DNA from 2 places in the Kocuria sp. TGY1127_2 genome. Region 2 is predicted to be linked to the other one. Evidence: riboswitches for the same ligand, from Rfam matches in the RefSeq annotation. Region 2 holds a riboswitch; the other holds the start of a gene.

Region 1 (7,371 bases), 870 kb from region 2:
CGGCAACCGAAGGCACCGTGCGGGCGGTTGCGACGCCGATCAAGCTGGGGCGCTCAATGACCAGCCACGAAGTCGTGATGACGCACGTCGAGACCGGTCGGCGTCTCTGCACCGTCCGGATCAGCAACTACCTCAAGCCAGCACCGGAAGGATTCTTCGACTGAGGCACGCCCAGACGTACCGGGCGTTGCGTGCATATCGGGCCCTGAGATGATCCGATGCGCACGTTACGTCCCGATATACGGGTCGAGGCGCTACTCGTACGAGTAGAAGCCTTTCCCGGTCTTCTTGCCCAGCTCACCGCGTTCGACCATGTCTCGCATGAGTTGCGGCGGACTGAAACGCGACCCCAGCTTGGACTCCAGGTATTCGGCGATGTCGAGACGCACATCCACACCCACGATGTCGGTCAGCGCCAGGGGGCCGACCGGATGCTTGTATCCCAGGGTCATCGCATGATCGATATCCTCGGGCGAGGCCACCCCCTCCTCGACCATGCGGATCGCCTCCAGGGACAGGGCAATTCCAAGTCGCGAGGACGCGAAACCGGGGGCATCGTGCACGGTCACCGGGGTCTTGTTCAGCCCGGCCACCCACTCCTGGGTATGGCCCTGCAATTCCTCCGAAGTTTTCTTCCCGACGACGACCTCTACGAGCTTGGAAGCCGGGACCGGGTTGAAAAAGTGCAGTCCGCAGAACCGTTCGGGACGCTCCAAGGTTTCGGCCAGCCCGTCCACGGACATCGAGGATGTATTGGTCGCGAGCCACGAATTCTCGCCCACATTCGACTCTGCCCTGCGAAGGGATTCGACCTTGAGATCCCAGATCTCCGGAACGGCCTCGATCACCAGCTGGCGGTCGGCAAAGGCGGAAGCATCGGTCGCGGTCTCCAGTTTCTTGGCCCACTCGTCGGCTTCTCCGCTGATCTTGCCGCGCTCGACGGAAGCCCGGATGTCTTTCTCGATGCGAGCTCGAGCGGCTTGAGCGGCGTCGTCATCGACCTCGACGACGGTCACTGCCGCACCTGAGATCAGGAACGCATGCGCGATCCCGGCCCCCATGCGGCCACCGCCAAGTACTCCTACGCGTTCGGGAACTTGCTGCTTGTCATGCGCGCTCACTTAGCTGCGCTCCTTCCTGCGGTCCAAGAAAGACTGCATACGGTCGAATTTGGCGGGAGATTCGAACAAGACCGCCTGGGCGAGCTCGTCAACGTATGGATGCGCCTCCCGAGGCATATGGAAGACGCCTTTGGCGATCCGGACCGCGAGCGGATCTTGCTTGGCGATTCGATCGGCCAGACCGTCGGCGGCTTCGAGCAGATCCTGTGATTCGTGAATTTCGGTAATGAGGCCCGCCCTGAGGGCCTCTTCGGCACTCAGCGTGCGCCCTGCGAACAGAAGCTCCTTGGCCAGCGGTTCTCCGGCGAGTTCCTTGAGCCGCCACATGGCCCCGGCGGCTGCCACGATGCCGAGGCCGGTCTCCGGCTGGCCGACCTTGATCTCGGGTGTCCCGATGCGAAAATCTGCGGCCCAGGCGAGCTCGGCACCGCCACCCAGGGCGTAGCCGTCGAGGGCCGCGATCACGGGCATCGGAAGGCTCCCCAATCTCTCGAAGAGCCGCGAATTGATTCCACGCAGTGCATCGTCCCGGCGCCGTTCACGCAACTGGGCGATATCGGCACCGGATGCGAAGATGCCTTTTCCGTTCACCTCGGTTCCGGAGAGGATCAGGATTTTCGGTTCGGATTCCAGGTGCGCGCAGACCCGGTGCAACTCGTCGATCATGGTCGCGTCGATCGCGTTGCGAACCTCGGGCCTATTGAGGCGAACGTGGAGTCGGTCTTCGCGCTCCTGGATGTCGATCGCCGTGAATTCACCGGTCAATTCCATGGTCTATGCCCTTTCGAGGAGGAGAGCGGCGCCCTGTCCGACGCCGATGCACATGGTCGCGAGGCCCCTGGAAGCACCCTCGCGCTCCATTCGGCCCAACAGCGTGATGGTGATTCGGGAGCCGGAAGAACCGAGAGGGTGTCCCAACGCAATCGCTCCTCCATCCCTGTTCACGAGGTCCGGATCCAGGCCGAGTCTACGGATCGAGGCGAGCGACTGAGTCGCGAAGGCTTCATTGATTTCTATGGCGCCCAGGTCCTCGACGCCCCAGCCGGAACGATCCAGGACCTTCTGACTCGCCGGGACGGGCCCGATGCCCATGATTTCCGGAGGTACACCGGCCGACGCACCATCCACAATCCGGGCGCGGACCTCCAACCCGTATTTCTTCACGGCTTTCTCGCTAGCGACGATAATCGCCGAGGCACCGTCGTTGAGGGCCGAGGAGTTACCGGCCGTGACCACGGATCCGCCTTTGACGACCGGCTTCAGCTTGGCCAGAACCTCGGTAGTGGTACCCGGGCGCGGGCCCTCGTCGGTCTCGACCAGACTCACCTCGCCCTTACGACCGGTAACTTTGACGGGCACGATTTCGTCCGCGAACCTGCCCGCCCGGATCGCCGCGTTGGACTTCTCCTGGGAGCGCGCCGCGAATTCGTCTGCTTCCTCGCGCGTGATTCCGTCCACGCGAGCAACCTCCTCGGCGGTCTCCGGCATCGAATACGTTGCCTTGCCGTTGCGGGACAAAGGACCGTCCACAAATTTCGAATTCACGAACCGCCAGCCGATTGAAGTATCGAAGACCTCACCGGGCTTGGAGAAAGGTTTGGTCGGCTTTTCCATGACCCAGGGCGCGCGAGACATCGATTCAACGCCGCCGGCGACCACGATCTCCGCGGCACCAGCCTTGATCATTTGGGAGGCGATCGTGATCGCGGACATCCCCGAGGCGCATAGCCGATTCACCGTCATCCCCGGCACCGAGTCCGGGTAACCGGCCAGCAACCAGGCCAAACGGGCCACATTCCGGTTCTCCTCACCCGCCCCGTTGGCGTTGCCCAGGATGACTTCATCGACGTCGGCCGGGTCGATTCCCGCTTCCTCGACGACGGTGCTGATGCACAGTGCCGCGAGATCGTCCGGGCGAACCGAGGAGAGGGAACCGCCGTATCGACCCACCGGAGTGCGGGCTCCACCGACGAGGAAGGCTGCGGGCATTTCGGGCATAAGAACTCCTGGTGGGACAGACTTAGAATTACTGACCATTCGTTCACTAATATCGCATCCGGTGTGACATGCGTCAATTCCACTCCATTCGCATCGTGCGCCAGGGTTACGGACTTTGACGGTCCGCAGTTCATCTCCCGCAATAGTCCCTCGCGAGTTGGAGCCCTTGCAGCACACGGGATTAACTGGAGGGGAAAACCATCCAGAGCGACTGAGAGACCTGGCTCGATGACGTCGCAGCAACCCATCTCCACGGTGATCTTTCGCTCTGCCCGCAGGCGGAGAGATCCTCCGCGGACGAGCACGGTGCTAACGCCAGGATTCGATGGAGTGATTGATTGTGACCTCGGCGCACTCGACGGAACGCGCGCAGGAAGCCGGGACGAAAGCGGCTTCGGTTCGGTTCCACGGCGTCGGAAAGTCATTCCCGGGATCCAGGCGCGGCGCTGCCGGGTCCGAAGTTCTCCGTGACGTGAACTTCACCGCGGAACCGGGGGAAATCGTCGCGGTCGTCGGCCCTTCGGGCTGTGGGAAGTCGACTCTTCTGCGTGCAGCGGCCGGACTCGACGCCGCGAGCGCAGGATCCGTCACGATTGACGGAACGCCAGTGCGCAACATCGATTCCCGGTGCGCCGTGGGATTCCAGGAACCACGGCTGCTACCGTGGCGTTCCGTCACGGACAACGTTGCTCTCGGATTGCCGAAGAATGCGAGCAAGAACGGCGGACGCAGACGAGTCGCCGAGCTGATCGACCTTGTGGGTCTGGGAGAGCACGCGAGCCATCGCCCCGGGGAAGTCTCCGGGGGCATGGCGCAACGCGCGTCCTTGGCCAGGGCACTGGCACGCAACCCCAGGGTTCTCCTCCTCGATGAGCCCTTCGGGGCCCTGGATGCCTTGACTCGCCTGAAAATGCAGGATCTGTTGCTGGATGTTCATGGTCAGGACCCCACAACGGTTCTCCTCATAACCCACGATGTGGACGAGGCCCTGTACCTATCCGACCGCGTCGTCGTACTCGGCCGCACGGCACCGGGAGTACCGGCGGGGATTGTCGAAAGCGTTGAGGTCGGTTTGCCGCGTCCTCGTTCCCGGGAGGACGCGCAACTAGTCCGAATGCGCGGCCACCTCTTGGGTCTGCTGGGCGTGGACACCACCGCGCATGAGGCGTTTCAGGAAGTGTGACCCGCTGCGCCAACGCGGCCCGCGCCCATGGTTTCCTCGTTCATCCCCTCCTCGACTTCCTCGCAAGGACCCCAACCTCATGATCAACTTTTCCCGCCGAGACGCGGTGCGGGCCACCGGCCTCGGAGTCGTGGCATTCGCCCTGACGGGGTGCATGTCCGGCGAAGGCGCCGGACGCGGCGTCATCAACGCGGACGCGACCAGCAGCATTACCCTCGATTACGCGACGTACAATCCGTTGTCCCTGATTATTCGCAGGAAGGAATGGCTCGAGAAAGCCGCGGCCAATCTGGGGCAATCGGTCACGTGGCTCAAGTCGGCAGGTTCGAACAAAGCCAATCAGAACCTCATCGGTGCAGCTATAGACGTGGGGTCGACGGCGGGATCGGCCGCTCTTCTGGCGCGAGCGAACGGGGCTCCGCTCAAAACCATTGATCTCTTCTCACAACCGGAATGGTCGGCGCTCGTGCGCACGCCGGAATCGCCGATTCGACGGGTTGAGGATCTGGCAGGCCGGTCCGTCGCGGCGACGCTGGGGACGGACCCCTATTTTCTGTTGGTTCAGGCCCTCAAAGCTGCCGGCATGAGCACGGATGACGTCACGATCGTGAACTTGCAGCATGCCGACGGTCGGGCCGCGCTCGATACCCATCAAGTCGATGCGTGGTCAGGGCTCGACCCGATCATGGCGACCGCAGAAGACGAAGGCGGTGACGTCTTGTTCTACCGGAACCTGGAGTTCAACACGTGGGGCTTCCTCAACGCCCGGGAAGAGTTCCTGCAACAGAATCCGGAGGGTGCCCAGCTCGTCGTCGACGTTTATGCGTACGCCAGAGAGTGGGCACTGAAGAATCCGAGCGAGGCAACACGATTATTCGCCGAAGAAGCAGCAGTTTCCGGTGGGGTCGCTGAGAGAGTCTGGCAACGCACGCATTTGGACATCGATCCTGTGCCGGGCGAAGCTCAGCTCAAAGTACTCCGGAATGTTGCACCCATCCTCGTGGATTCCGGAGACGTCTCGGACCGCAAGGACGTCGACGACGCCGTGGCCAACATCATCGACAAGCACTACGCCGAGGCAGCGGATGCGCGTTGCGCGGCCACACGGATTGAGGGGAAGTAGAGCATGAAATTCCTTCCGAGAAATCGTTGGGCCGTAGGCGCCCTGGGCTTGGTCCTGCCGTTGATCATGTTGCTGGTGTGGCATCTACTCTCCTCGACCGGTGTTTTCTCACCGATTCAGCTTCCGACGCCATCGGCCGTGGTCGATGCCGGGGTCGAGTTGGTTCAGCGCCACGAGCTGTGGCAACACGTGGGGATCTCGACGCAACGGGTAATCCTGGGGTTCCTCATCGGAAGCGCCCTCGGGCTGGTGATTGGTGCGTTGATCGGTCTCTCACACTGGACGAACGTCTTGGCCGGTCCGACCGTGGGAGCGGTGCGAGCCGTGCCGTCTCTTGCCTGGGTCCCCTTGATGCTGCTCTGGGTCGGCGTGGGCGAGAACTCAAAGGTCATTCTCGTCGCGATCGGCGCGTTCTTTCCCGTCTACACCACAGTCGCCGGTTCGCTGAAACACGTCGACCGCCAGCTGATCGAGGCCGCCCGCTCATTCGGGATCACTGGCCTACGACTTTTCACAACGGTTCAGCTTCCGGCGGTCATGCCGTCCGTGGTCTCCGGTCTCCGACTCGCCCTGGCCCAGGCATGGCTTTTCCTGGTGGCTGCAGAACTCGTAGGAGCTTCGATGGGCCTGGGCTTCCTGCTGACCGATTCGCAGAGCAACGGCCGAACCGACCGCCTGATTCTGGCGATCATTCTCTTGGCAATACTGGGCAAAATCACCGACGCCCTGGTAGGAATCTTTGAACGATGGACCCAACGCCGATGGGGCACCGCCCCGGCAGACGCGTAAAGGATCCGCAACGGATAGGAACGATCATGACTCTTCCGACAAATTTTGTCTTCTCGGACCCCCACAATCCGACTCCGAATCCCGCCACGATCTCCGACGCCGCCCGCGTTGATTTCTGGGAAAAACAGGCAGGGCGCCTGTCCTGGGCCGAACCCTGGCACACCGCACACCGGTTCGAGAAGCCGCGGCCCATAGGCACTGACCAGGACGGAGCACCGGAGTTCAGCGTGCCCGAGATCGCCTGGTTCGAAGGCGGCAGACTGAACGCGGCCTATAACTGCGTAGACCGGCACGTCGAGGCGGGACGCGGCCAGCACATTGCCCTGTACTTCGAGGGCGAGCCCGGGGACCGGGAGGTCTACACCTACGCTCGGTTGCAGACGGAAGTCTCCCGTGCCGCGAATGCTCTGCTCGATCTCGGAGTCGAGAAAGGCGATCGCGTTGTGATCTATCTTCCGGTCATTCCGGAGACCGTCATCATCACACTCGCCTGTGCTCGGATCGGGGCCGTGCATTCGCTCGTATTCGGCGGCTTCTCCGCCGAAGCACTCAAATTCCGTGTCGAAGACACCGGTGCCAAGGTTCTGGTGACCACGGACGGTCAGAACCGAAGGGGCAAGGTCGTTCCCGTGAAGCAGAACGCCGACGAGGCCTGCGCGGGAGACAACTCCATCGAACACGTCGTGGTGGTCCGTCGGACCTCGCGTCCTGGCCGCAAGACGCCCGCGGGTGTTCCGCTCTCCCCGTCCGACAAAGGCTTCCGTTCCAAGGACGAGCAAGCTGTGCCGTGGACGACGGGACGCGATGTGTGGTGGCACGACCTCATCGAGAGCGCATCCGATGTGCACGAGCCGGAATTCTTCGATGCCGAAACCCCTCTGTTCATCATCTACACCTCCGGAACAACCGGCCGCCCGAAGGGACTTGTCCACACGACGGGCGGCTACCTCACCCAGACGGCATACACTCATGCCCTGTTATTCGATCTCCTCCCCGAAACTCTGGACGAGGACGGAGAAGTCCGTCCGGATGAGCTTTCCGCGGAGAATGACGCGGGCAAAGTCGATTCCACGGTTCACTGGTGCACGGCCGATCTCGCCTGGGTCACGGCCCACACTTACGAGATCTATGGTCCGCTCCTCAACGGGGTATCCGAG
Region 2 (7,371 bases):
CCGTGTTCCTCGGCATCATCGTTAATGCGGTTGTGTTTGAAATGGCCGAAGCTCGTCAATAAGACGCCGAGAACGACCCACGCAATGAGCGTCCACCACTGTTGAGCCATGGGGGCCTCGGGGAAGTAGCTCAGGGACCTCAGCAATGTATTTGAGGCACCCGGCACCAGATACTGACCGATGCGCCCCCACGGTTCCACCATGAACTGCCACGGCACCTGGGCTCCGGAGAGCGGATTGCCGACCAACAGCGTGACGACAGCACCGAGTCCGATGCCCGGCGTACCCAGGACCGCCGTACAGCCCAGGATGAAAGTCGCGGTGGCCATGGCCGACAGGCCGAAGGCGAGCCAGACCAGCCCGAAATTGCCCTGCACGAACCCGAACCACGTGTGCAGAATCAGGGTCAGGCTCAGCCCGGCCAGGGCCCCATAGGCCAATGCCGCGATGAGTCTGCGCCAGACGCCCTTAACAAGGAATGTGACGAGAACACCGCCGATCATTCCGCCGAGAACCAACGGGAATGCCGCCGTGGTGAGGCCAGCGCCGTTCGAGTCGTCGCCCGAAAGGGGAACTACCTCGGTTTCGGCTACCTGAGTCGATGCCGCTTTCTCTTCCAGCTGCTCGGCCATTTGCGCCTGCTGACCGTTCAGCTGGCCACCGGACTTCTCTTTCATCTGGTCGACCTGACCGGTGATCTGGGTACGGATCTGCTGGGTCAGTTGATCCGCGATCCCGCTCATCACCTGCGTTGCGGTCGAGTTGGCGGCCGGTGCGGTGAGAACTTCCGGAGTCTTCGGTTGTTCGGCCAAGATGACGGCACCGTAAGTTTCCCGATGCTTGATCTGATCAACGGCCTGCCTGCGGCTATCGGCAGCCACGAAGTCGAAGGTGTCCCCCGACTTCTCGTTGATTTTGTTCTCGAATTGATCGACGGCTTGCTTCGGGCCTGCGACGCTGACCGGCAGATTGTGGGCGGTCGACGTCTTGCTGGGCCAGGTGAATGCCATGACGAAAATGGTCATCACCACGGCGGCAAGGAGGGACACTCCCACTACCTTGCCCATATGGCTGCCGGTGCGGATTTTCGAGGGGTTTGAGGTGGACTCAGCCTCGGCGTGCTGAGAATCCCGAGCGCTCATAACGTCTCCTAAACAGAATGCTTCTTCTACTTGCGGCCAGACTAACAGAACGACTATTCTTTTTCTATGCCGAAGCTATCCGAGTCATCAAAGATCGACAGACGCGAGCGCATTATCGCCGCGGCCCGCCGCTGCTTCCTCAGCAACGGCTTCTCCAACACCTCAATGGCGGACATTGTTGCTGAATCAGGCATGTCTCCTGGTTCGATCTACTCGCACTTCGAGGGAAAAGCCTCGATCATGAGAGGCACCGCAGAGAGCATCTTCCACGCGGCACTGCAGGATTTGATTGCCATGGAAAACGAAAAAGGTTCGACCCCGGCCCCCTCCGACGTCGCCCGACTCGTGGTCAGCACGCTCTTCACCAACGGTTTGGGGCCGCTGCTGATTCAGTTCATCGCCGAATCGACCGTCAACCCGGAGGTCGCGGAGGTCGCGCGAGAAAATATTGCTCGGGCTCGTCAGCTGCTCACAGAAGTTCTCACACCGTGGTCTCGGCAAAGAGTCTCAGAGGGCGCAGACCCGCTGAGCCCCCTGATGGACCCTCCCCGACTCGCGAATATGCTCTTGCTGTTCGTCCACGGTCTCTTGGTCCGCACCGCGGTTGACATCGACGCCGACCTTGAACAACTCGTCGAAGACGCCATTCGTCTCTTCCCCGACAGGGAAAATGCGGCCTGAGGCTGCCTGGCCTCAGGCCGCGTGCCCAATTTCTAGACGGTCACACCCGCGCGTACCCGTCGGGCGGCTTCCACGAGTCTCTTCAACGCGGCCGTGGTTTCCTCATACTGTCTCGTCTTGAGACCGCAGTCTGGGTTGGCCCAGAGCCTGTCGCGAGGGATGACTCGCGCAGCCGCAGACAACAGATCCTCGGTTTCCGTCACAGTGGGAACCCGGGGAGAGTGAATATCCCAGACACCGGGCCCGATGCCACGCTCGAATCCGATGTCCGCCAGAGGATCCAGCAATTCCATCCGCGAGCGCGCCGCTTCGACGCTGGTCACGTCCGCATCCAGCGCGTCGATCGCGGAGAGCACCTCTCCAAATTCGGAATAGCACAGGTGCGTGTGGATCTGGGTTTCGGGCCTCACACCGGACGTGGCCAAGCGGAAGGCCCGTACCGACCACTCGAGATATTCGGCCCGGTCGCGTTCCCGGAGTGGAAGGAGTTCGCGCAACGCGGGTTCGTCAACCTGTACGACGCCTATACCGGCCGCCTCGAGGTCGTTCACCTCGTCGCGCAAAGCGAGAGCCACCTGATTCGCGGTATCCGCCAACGGCTGGTCCTCGCGGACGAAAGACCAGGCCAGGATAGTGACCGGACCCGTCAGCATCCCCTTCACAGGGCGGTCCGTCAGGGACTGCGCGTAGGTGATCCAGGGAACCGTGATGGCTCGACCCCGCACCCCTTCGCCTTGTCGACTGACGTCCCCCCAAAGGATCGAAGGCCGGGTGCAGCGCGAGCCATAGGACTGGACCCAGCCGTATCGGGTTACGTCGAACCCATCCAAGTTCTCCGCGAAGTACTGGACCATGTCGTTGCGCTCGGGTTCCCCGTGCACGAGCACGTCCAGCCCGATCTCCTCCTGAAGAGCAACGACGGCGCGAATTTCTTCCCGCAAGCGCTCGGTGTATTCGGAATCGGAGATGCGCCCGGCTCTGTGGTCCGCACGCACCGCTCGGATCTCCGGGGTCTGCGGGAAAGAACCGATCGTCGTCGTGGGCAGTTCCGGAAGGCTCGCCGAAATGCCCTGCAGAGCCTGTTCACGGCGCCTCTCCTCCGCGGGCTCACGATGACCATCGGATTCGGTCAGCAGGTCAGCCCGTTCTCGAATCAGTGCGTCCCTGGTCCCGCGGGCCTCTGTCCTATGACGAATCGCCCCGTCGGACTCGTCGAGGAAATTCGCGATCGCCTCGGGTCCGTCCGCCAGCCCTCGGGCCAGGATGCAAACCTCCTCGACTTTCTGGTCCGCGAACGCGAGCCAGGTGCGAGGTTCGTCCCCGAGCTGGTCCTCGAGAGCGGCGTCGTGCGGTACATGGATGAGCGATGTCGAAGTACTGACCGCCACATTCGCCCCGGCCTCGTGGAGCTCCTCGAGTCGAGCCAGGGCCGTACGCAGATCCGTTCGCCAGATGTTCTGTCCGTTCACGATGCCGGCCACCAGTACCGGGGCTTCGGTGCCGGTAAAGAGGGACAGCTGATCCGGATCGAGTCGCCGGATCTGCCCGTTCGCAGGGCCGGAGACCAGGTCCACGTGAACGGCATCGACGCCAGCCGCCACCAGGGGCTCGAGAAGATTCTCGGCGTCACCGTAGGCGGTCGTAACCAGGACCAAGGGATCACCAGCTGCGCGATCGGCGCTCAAGCGCTCATAGGTTCGCCGGACGATCTCGGCCAGTTCCGGATTCTGATTCTCGGCGACGAGGGCCGGTTCTTCGAGCTGAACCCATTCGGCACCGGCATTGCCCAGCGCCGAGATGAGCTCTCGATATACCTCCACGAGTTCCTCGATCCGATTCAGAGGTTCGAATCCAACGGGCGCGGTGTCCTCGGCCTTGGACAGAAGCAAGAACGAAATCGGGCCGAGGATGGCAGGGCGCAGCGGGGCGTCGTCGTTCGGCGAAAAGGCACCGGCCTGCAACTGGCCGACGATCTCCTGCGGATTTGCGGTGAAAGGAGTCCGAGGGCCGATCTCGGGCACCAAGTAGTGGTAATTCGTATTGAACCACTTGGTCATTTCGAGTGGGCCACGGGCGTCATCTCCTCGGGCCAGGACGAAGGAGGCGTCCCGGTTCAGGTGATGGTCACGGTTCGCAAGATCCGCAAACCGAGTAGGCACGGCCCCTGTCGCCAGAATCGCGTCCAGCACCTGGTCATAGAGGGCGAACGAAGCCGGGATCGAGGAGGAAGCCTTCAAGCCCAGTTCCCGCAGGCGGCCTACGGTTAGGTGTCGAATTCCGGTCACGGACGACGACAGGTCCTCGATGTCGCCTTGCCCGCTCCAGTACGCTTCCAGGGCGCGCTTGACCTCGCGATTCGGTCCGATGCGCGGATAGCCGAGGATGGTTGCCGGGGGAAAAGCCCTGTCCTTGGGTGAGGTGCTGTGGAGGACGTTGTTAGGGTTCGTCACGATGATCTCCTGATCGTTGAGAGGCGAGATGGGTTGATTCGCAGGGGCAGTATTGCCGCGCAGACCGAGTCGATCCACGAGTTCGAGCGCCGCCTGGTGTTCGTTGAAGGTATAGATGTGCAGTCCTGGGGCCCCTGCGGCAAGGGCCTGGCGAGCGAAGTCCTCCGCCGAGTCCACTCCGACGGCCAGGCGTTCTGCGAACGTCTCGGCGGTTTCGAGCCTGTGTGCGAGACCTGCATTCGGCTCGATCCCTGCGAGTCCGCACACCCGCAGATACCTCCGCAGGCTTGTCACGGGCAGAATTCCGGGGATCAGAGGCAATTCGACGGCATTGGCGCGGGCCCGCTCGGCGAGACGAGCGTAATCGGAAGGGTCCGGATAGACCTGAGTGATGGCGAAATCCGCTCCCGCCCGTTGCTTGGCCAGCAGGACCTCGGTGTCGTGGTGGATGCTCGAGGATTCTGGGTGACGGACCGGATAGGCCGCCACGCCCACGGCCAGACGTCCGGCACACAATTTGGCCGATCCCCTCGACTCGACGCCACGGATCAGTTCCACCAGGTGTCGAGCGAAGGGAAGTTCGCCCTGCTTGAGGGCGTAGTTCTCAGGTCGATCGCCCCTCAGAGCCAGGAGGCCGCGCACGCCAAGCCGGATGATCTCATCGACCAGTTCTTCGAGCTCGGAAGCTATCTGTCCGGTCGAGACGATGTGGGCCAATGGTTTCAGCTCCGTTTCCTCGACGAGGTGTCGTAGCAAGTCCAGGCTTTGGCGCCTCCTCTCGCCATCCACGGCGGCGGTCACGGAAACGTAATCAGGGCGAGTGGGTTCGATCTCGGCGATAGTGGTTTCCAATGCCTGTCGGCTCATCCTGCTGCGAGGCGGATAGAGCTCGAAGGACAACGCTGGCCTGTCATCAGGGTTCACGCCGGGTCTCCTTTCGGTACACCCGACGGAGAGCGGAGCCTCCTCGTCCGCCGACGCAACCGACCCGGTCCAGTGGGACCGTGCCGGAGTTGCGCCGACGACGTCCGGAGACGGCCGATACACTCCATCGGTCCTGGCGGGAGCACCTTTCCTCGGGACCGAGATGTTCGGGTTTCCGTGAGGAGGTTGCTGCGGCGTCGACGAGCCAGGTCTCTCGGCCGCTCTGGATAGATACGCAAGTATTCAATCCGCCTCAGCGCAGGCCCGCAAGAGATGAGAGAGTTTGACGCCGCATTTCGCGCATTGAGCGCACCCACACGCTTGACGCAACGTCGACGTCATATGACGTGGCCGCAATGAATCGTGACATCGAAGTTCATGAAAGCGGCCGACCCCGCCATCCGGTATGGGCGGGAGAAGCCGGAGTCGGAACGTTGTCAGACGGAACGAGCGTTCACGAATGACTGTTCCCGGCCGTGAAACTTTGATCGTTCACGGTCTTGTCGACAGTTCGTATCGCTTGTGTTCTTTTCGATTTCCCCTGCCGGACCGGATACTTCTCCAGGTATTCGAGAACGGTCGTTCGCGACAACAAGCTATTGCACAATATTTGATACAAGGATTCACTATTGCGCCAAGACCATTGGTGTCCTGTTCCAAGAAGCGGACCGATGTGGCCGGGGTAGAGGTCGCACATAGCGCGGAAGCCCCCTCCCGTCGGGGCGTCATCAGGACGACGTGGCCCGATATACCGAGTGGGATTTTCTCCGCGGTTGGAGCATGCAAGATACCTAGAAGAAAAATGCAGTAATCTCTCGACCGTTTTTGGTTTTGTCGGATACGAATTGTTAAAGCCCAATGCCTTCGATATCATCCCGAACTTGAGTCACCCTATTGTGGTGAACGACAAATTCATGTTTGGATAGTGACGTCAGATCAAACACCCGCGAGAGGAAATAATGACCGAGAACCACGACTCCCCGGCAGGCAACCAGCCTCCTCAGTACGGCGGCTCCCCCGAGGGCGGCCAGCCGCGGTACCAGGGTGGAGACACGGGTTACGGACAGGGAAACGGACCCGTTCAAAACCAGAGCGGGGCACTTGTCGCCCCCAAGCCCGTCAAGACGGGCGCGCTCTTGGTGTACATCTCTGCTGCCATAACCATCATCGGTTTGATCATTTCCCCATTCGTTCTCATGGGCAGCGCCGAATACAAGCAGCTTCAGGACCAAGGCCAGTCCGGTCTCGTCTGGGGCGGCTTGATCTTCGGCGCCGTCATCTCTGTGGCCATCGTGGTGCTTCAGGTTCTCGCCGCACGAGCCGCGACCAAGGGCAAGAACTGGGGACGAATCACCCTGTTGGTCCTCGCCATTCTGAGCCTTCTCTCGCTCTTGGTCTCCCTCGGTAGCGGCTCCGGAATCACCGGTTCAGTCGGAACCATCTTGTTGATCATCGGCACCATCATGATGTGGGCAGGACAAGGCGGACGTTGGTTCAAAGACATCAAACAGAACCGCAATGAGATGATGCGCTAGCCTCATCGCCTGAACACCGTGGCATCCCCCGGTTTTTTGGGGTGCTGGGTCGGATTCACCATGAGTCCGGCCCAGCCTTCTTCAGAGGTACCTCTTTGACAGGTTCTCGGGAAAAGGACCACACTGGATACAAGGCACTGGGCCGCAGGTTGCCCCGGGCTCCATTATTTAGCCGCTTCGAGCGGCCTTCCGCCGAGAGGCGCACCCGGTCCAGTGCCCCTAATCTTCACCTGCGTGCCCCCGCTCCAGCGGGGGCTTTTGCGTTCGCGCGACTGGCCCCTCGACGAATCGCCCAAAACGCGCCGGTTGCTTCCCCGACCCGGTGCCACAATGACGGATCGGATCCGGGCGAGAGCAGTATCACGGCACCGACCGGGGCCCACTGCATCATGGCCTTGTGAACCTTCCATGACAGTCCTGTTAACCAAGGACGGTTATCTTAGGAACGATCACCACCACCACCTTGGAAGGCAGAGCGTGGCAATTCGCTTATTTCCTCAGGAGAACAAGGCCCTCGAGCTGCTCGCGGACATGGCACAGCTTGTCGTTGATTCCACTTCCGCGGCCTCACGCATGATGGGGTCACCTCTCACGGATCACGACGAGGTCTTCGAACAGGCTCTGGAGATTGAGGGACGA

The links. Region 2 has a riboswitch for S-adenosylmethionine ahead of metE (5-methyltetrahydropteroyltriglutamate--homocysteine S-methyltransferase). Riboswitches for the same ligand answer to the same signal wherever they lie in the genome.
Region 1: it holds a riboswitch for S-adenosylmethionine, as region 2 does, so the genes downstream of both, sake_RS01775 (ABC transporter ATP-binding protein) here and metE (5-methyltetrahydropteroyltriglutamate--homocysteine S-methyltransferase) in region 2, are expected to answer to the same signal.

The regions. Positions count from the first base shown of each region.
Region 1 is NZ_AP022834.1:401,006-408,376, reverse strand. Features, by position in the region: gene sake_RS01795 (PaaI family thioesterase) at 1-164, shown strand, start outside; gene sake_RS01790 (3-hydroxyacyl-CoA dehydrogenase family protein) at 255-1,121, opposite strand; gene sake_RS01785 (enoyl-CoA hydratase/isomerase family protein) at 1,122-1,892, opposite strand; gene sake_RS01780 (acetyl-CoA C-acyltransferase) at 1,896-3,110, opposite strand; SAM riboswitch class I at 3,315-3,451, shown strand; gene sake_RS01775 (ABC transporter ATP-binding protein) at 3,460-4,302, shown strand; gene sake_RS01770 (aliphatic sulfonate ABC transporter substrate-binding protein) at 4,382-5,425, shown strand; gene sake_RS01765 (ABC transporter permease) at 5,429-6,214, shown strand; gene sake_RS01760 (AMP-binding protein) at 6,241-7,371, shown strand, end outside.
Region 2 is NZ_AP022834.1:2,498,549-2,505,919, forward strand. Features, by position in the region: gene sake_RS11155 (ABC transporter permease) at 1-1,142, opposite strand, end outside; gene sake_RS11160 (TetR/AcrR family transcriptional regulator) at 1,209-1,823, shown strand; gene metE (5-methyltetrahydropteroyltriglutamate--homocysteine S-methyltransferase) at 1,856-5,197, opposite strand; SAM riboswitch class I at 5,319-5,431, opposite strand; gene sake_RS11170 (hypothetical protein) at 6,157-6,732, shown strand; gene sake_RS11175 (phosphate transport regulator) at 7,210-7,371, shown strand, end outside.